One region of the Solibacillus sp. FSL R7-0668 genome, then DNA from elsewhere that is predicted to be linked to it. Evidence: a T-box and tRNA genes for the amino acid it is inferred to sense, from the RefSeq annotation. Region 1 holds a T-box; the other holds one or more tRNA genes.
What was found. The T-box of region 1 lies ahead of ileS (isoleucine--tRNA ligase). A T-box ahead of a tRNA ligase gene usually reads a tRNA of that ligase, here a tRNA-Ile.

Region 2: it has a tRNA-Ile gene. The T-box ahead of ileS (isoleucine--tRNA ligase) is inferred to sense a tRNA for this amino acid. The anticodon was not compared.

What each region holds. Positions count from the first base shown of each region.
Region 1 is NZ_JBBOUU010000001.1:936,225-938,459, forward strand. It holds gene MKX47_RS04315 (DivIVA domain-containing protein) at 75-620, shown strand; T-box leader at 688-906, shown strand; gene ileS (isoleucine--tRNA ligase) at 993-2,235, shown strand, end outside.
Region 2 is NZ_JBBOUU010000001.1:2,966,518-2,968,752, reverse strand. It holds tRNA gene MKX47_RS14840 (tRNA-Leu) at 1-1, shown strand, start outside; tRNA gene MKX47_RS14835 (tRNA-Gly) at 45-119, shown strand; tRNA gene MKX47_RS14830 (tRNA-Leu) at 124-212, shown strand; tRNA gene MKX47_RS14825 (tRNA-Arg) at 234-310, shown strand; tRNA gene MKX47_RS14820 (tRNA-Pro) at 317-393, shown strand; tRNA gene MKX47_RS14815 (tRNA-Ala) at 401-476, shown strand; tRNA gene MKX47_RS14810 (tRNA-Met) at 503-576, shown strand; tRNA gene MKX47_RS14805 (tRNA-Ile) at 583-659, shown strand; tRNA gene MKX47_RS14800 (tRNA-Ser) at 679-771, shown strand; tRNA gene MKX47_RS14795 (tRNA-Met) at 904-978, shown strand; tRNA gene MKX47_RS14790 (tRNA-Asp) at 982-1,057, shown strand; tRNA gene MKX47_RS14785 (tRNA-Phe) at 1,067-1,142, shown strand; tRNA gene MKX47_RS14780 (tRNA-Gly) at 1,146-1,219, shown strand; tRNA gene MKX47_RS14775 (tRNA-Ile) at 1,235-1,311, shown strand; tRNA gene MKX47_RS14770 (tRNA-Asn) at 1,322-1,397, shown strand; tRNA gene MKX47_RS14765 (tRNA-Ser) at 1,409-1,499, shown strand; tRNA gene MKX47_RS14760 (tRNA-Glu) at 1,502-1,573, shown strand; gene MKX47_RS14755 (hypothetical protein) at 1,808-1,984, shown strand; gene MKX47_RS14750 (hypothetical protein) at 2,016-2,235, shown strand, end outside.

The DNA.
Region 1 (2,235 bases):
AAACATGATGTTATCCGATTAAGAAACGTATATAATATTTGTAACAATATAGATGTAAAGGAGAGTAGAACGATATGCCATTATCACCTCTTGATATACATAATAAAGAATTTACACGCGGCTTCCGTGGCTATGCAGAGGACGAGGTAAATGAATTTTTAGATCAAGTAATCAAAGACTATGAGATTATTTTGCGTGAAAAAAAAGAGCTAGAAGCAGAAGTGCAATCAATGATTGAAAAAATGAATCATTACAATTCATTGGAAGATACATTGCAAAAATCTATTGTTGTCGCGCAAGAGGCTGCTGATGAAGTACGCCGCAACTCTCAAAAAGAAGCAAAATTAATTGTTAAAGAGGCAGAGAAAAACGCGGACCGTATTATTAATGATGCATTAACAAAGGCTCGAAAAGTAACAATTGAAATTGACGAGCTAAAAAAGCAATCAAAAGTATTCCGCAATCGCTTCAAAATGCTAGTAGAGGCACAGCTTGACCTGTTAAATACAGGGGACTGGGATCATCTGTTAGAATATGATGTGAATTTAACGGACATTCAAGACCAGCACCGTCAAGAAGAAGATGAGGCTGCTTCGACAGATAGTAAACCAATATATTAAGGGAACGTACTTGACTTTTCGGAGTACGATTTCTATACTGAAAAATAATGAAATAGTATGCACAACGCATAAAGCTTTGATGGAGACAGTATATTTAGATTGCCGCATAGCGATTCGAGGATGGTGAGAGCTCGAACAAAACAAGCTAAATGGAAAATCACTCCTGAGCTAAATAGCTGAAATTCAAGTAAGCTATTTCGTGTCACACGACGTTACAGTGTCTAATGAGGCGAATATTTCGCGAAATTAGGGTGGTACCACGAGACAAATGCTCCTCGTCCCTTTTACTGGGATGCAGGGGCTTTTTATTTTGAAAAGGCAGCTCTCCCTAGTTTGAGCATACAACTTCAATCATTTTAGGAGGCTATTTACATGGTAGAGTACAAAGATACATTATTAATGCCAAAAACAGATTTCCCGATGCGCGGTGGCTTACCAACGAAAGAACCGCAAATTCAAGCACAATGGGATGAAATGGACATCAACAAATTAGTGATGGATCGCACAAAGGGGCGCCCAGAATTTTTATTACATGACGGACCTCCATATGCCAATGGGAATATCCACGTAGGTCATGCTTTAAACAAAGTAATTAAAGATATGATCAACCGCCATAAATCAATGGCTGGATTCCATGTGAACTATGTACCGGGCTGGGATACACATGGTTTACCAATCGAGCAGGCATTAACAAATAAAGGGGTAAAGCGTAAAGAAATGTCAGTTGCTGAATTCCGTGAGCTTTGCGAAAAGTACGCCTATGAGCAAATTGACATGCAAAAAGATCAATTCCGTCGTTTAGGTGTACGTGGTGACTGGAAAAATCCATACATTACATTAAAGCCTGAATTTGAAGCGCGTCAAATCGAAGTATTCGGTAAAATGGCTGAAAAAGGTTATATCTACAAAGGCTTAAAACCAGTTTATTGGTCACCATCTTCTGAATCAGCATTAGCAGAAGCAGAAATCGAATATAAAGATGTAGAATCGTATTCAATCTATGTTGCTTTCGGCATTAAAGATGCAAAAGGGGTTGTACCTCAAGATGCCAAATTCATCATCTGGACAACGACGCCTTGGACAATTCCAGCAAACTTAGGAATCTCAGTGAACCCTGAATTTACGTATGTTGTAGCTGAAGTGGCGGGAGCAAAATACATCGTAGCAAAAGAGTTACTAGAAAAATTAACAGTAACATTTGGCTGGGAAGATGTACAAATCGTTCAAGAAGTAAAAGGGCAAGAGCTTGACTTAATCGTGGCAGAGCACCCAATTTACAAGCGTGATTCATTAGTGATGGTTGGGGAGCACGTAACTGCTGATGCGGGTACTGGCTGTGTTCACACGGCACCAGGTCATGGTGAAGATGACTATAATATTGGTAAACAATACGGTTTAGATATTTTATCACCAGTAGATAATGGTGGTTGCTATACAGCTGAAGCACCAGGATTTGAAGGCTTATTCTATGAAAAAGCAAATCCAATCGTAATTGAAAAGTTAAAAGAAGAAGGCGCATTATTAAATGTTTCAAAATTCACGCATTCATATCCACATGACTGGCGTACGAAAAAACCAGTTATTTACCGTGCAACACCACAATGGTTTGCATCAG
Region 2 (2,235 bases), 2.0 Mb from region 1:
ATATAATTTCATAACTGTCAGATAAAAAATATCTTAAGCATTTTGCGGAAGTAGTTCAGTGGTAGAACACCACCTTGCCAAGGTGGGGGTCGCGAGTTCGAACCTCGTCTTCCGCTCCAAAATGCCGGGGTGGCGGAACTGGCAGACGCACAGGACTTAAAATCCTGCGGTGAGTGATCACCGTGCCGGTTCGATTCCGGCCCTCGGCACCATTTTTCAAAAAAAACGTTATAGCGCCCGTAGCTCAATTGGATAGAGCGTCTGACTACGGATCAGAAGGTTGTGGGTTCGACTCCTGCCGGGCGCGCCAGATTATCGGAATGTAGCTCAGCTTGGTAGAGCACTTGGTTTGGGACCAAGGGGTCGTAGGTTCGAATCCTGTCATTCCGACCATTATAATGGGGCCTTAGCTCAGCTGGGAGAGCGCCTGCCTTGCACGCAGGAGGTCAGCGGTTCGATCCCGCTAGGCTCCACCATAATAAATAACCAAAATAAAGATCCTGGCTACCTAGCTCAGCTGGCTAGAGCATTCGGTTCATACCCGAAAGGTCGTGGGTTCGACTCCCTCGGTAGCCATCTTAAGGACCTTTAGCTCAGTTGGTTAGAGCAGACGGCTCATAACCGTCCGGTCACAGGTTCGAGTCCTGTAAGGTCCACCAGTAAACATATAAACATCTCGGAGGTATACCCAAGTTCGGCTGAAGGGATCGGTCTTGAAAACCGACAGGCGGGTAACACCGCGCGGGGGTTCGAATCCCTCTACCTCCTCCATTTTAATTAAATAGTATTATCGCGGGGTGGAGCAAATCGCTAAACGAAGATAGCGATTAGCAGCAGCTTCAAAGAAGTGGCTGCCAACCAATTAAAACGTGAGGATACAATAAGACAAAGTGATATTATTATCGCGGGGTGGAGCAGTGGTAGCTCGTCGGGCTCATAACCCGAAGGTCACAGGTTCAAGTCCTGTCCCCGCAACCAAAAGGTCCCGTGGTGTAGCGGTTAACATGCCTGCCTGTCACGCAGGAGATCGCCGGTTCGATCCCGGTCGGGACCGCCATTTTTTTGTGGGTTTGTAGCTCAGTTGGTAGAGCATTAGATTGAAGCTCTAAGTGTCGGCGGTTCGATTCCGTCCAAACCCACCATATGCGGGTGTAGTTTAGTGGTAAAACCTCAGCCTTCCAAGCTGATGTTGTCGGTTCGATTCCGATCACCCGCTCCAGTTTTATAAAAAAGAGGGCCTATAGCTCAGCTGGTTAGAGCGCACGCCTGATAAGCGTGAGGTCGATGGTTCGAGTCCATTTAGGCCCACCATATAAATTATTCCGAAGTAGCTCAGTTGGTAGAGCATCCGGCTGTTAACCGGCAGGTCGCAGGTTCGAGTCCTGCCTTCGGAGCCATATGTATTTATGGGGACATACTCAAGAGGCTGAAGAGGCGCCCCTGCTAAGGGTGTAGGTCGGGTAACCGGCGCGAGGGTTCAAATCCCTCTGTCTCCGCCATAGGCCCGTTGGTCAAGCGGTTAAGACACCGCCCTTTCACGGCGGTAACACGGGTTCGAATCCCGTACGGGTCATACATAATTGAAAAATAAAACGCTAAGCAGATTTTTTTTGCTTAGCGTTTTTTAATACTCATAATAATAGAGGCGGTGATAGGCATGATAGAACGCTTGGCAATTTTTGATGAGCATTATCATAAAATTGGTGAGGCAATTCGAGATGAAGTACATGCTAAGGGCTATTGGCATGAAGTGTTTCATTGCTAGATAATAGAAAAAATAGCAGATGAGTGGAAGATCTATTTACAATTGCGTAGTAAGTTGAAAAAGGATTATCCCAATCAATTTGATATAACAGCAGCAGGGTATTTATTGGCGACAGAAACGGTTTTAGATGGTGTAAGAGAGCTGTATGAGGAATTGGGAATAAATATAGCTTTTGAAGAGCTAAAAGCGTTAGGGTGTCATTCCTTATACGATACATAATGAAAAAATTAAAGATTATGAGTTTGCGCATGTGTTTATTTATGAAATAACAAATGGATTGGATACATTTCAAATTCAAAGAGAAGAATTAGATGGCATATATTATATGAAATTGATGGATCTTTTTAATATAGCAAAAGATACCAATAAAAGTGCATTGGTGACAGGCTATTATTATCAGGGGGATGAAAAAGTGAGTGATAGTCAGGAAATTAGCTTAGCTGATATGCAGGCACTTCCTCAAGATTATT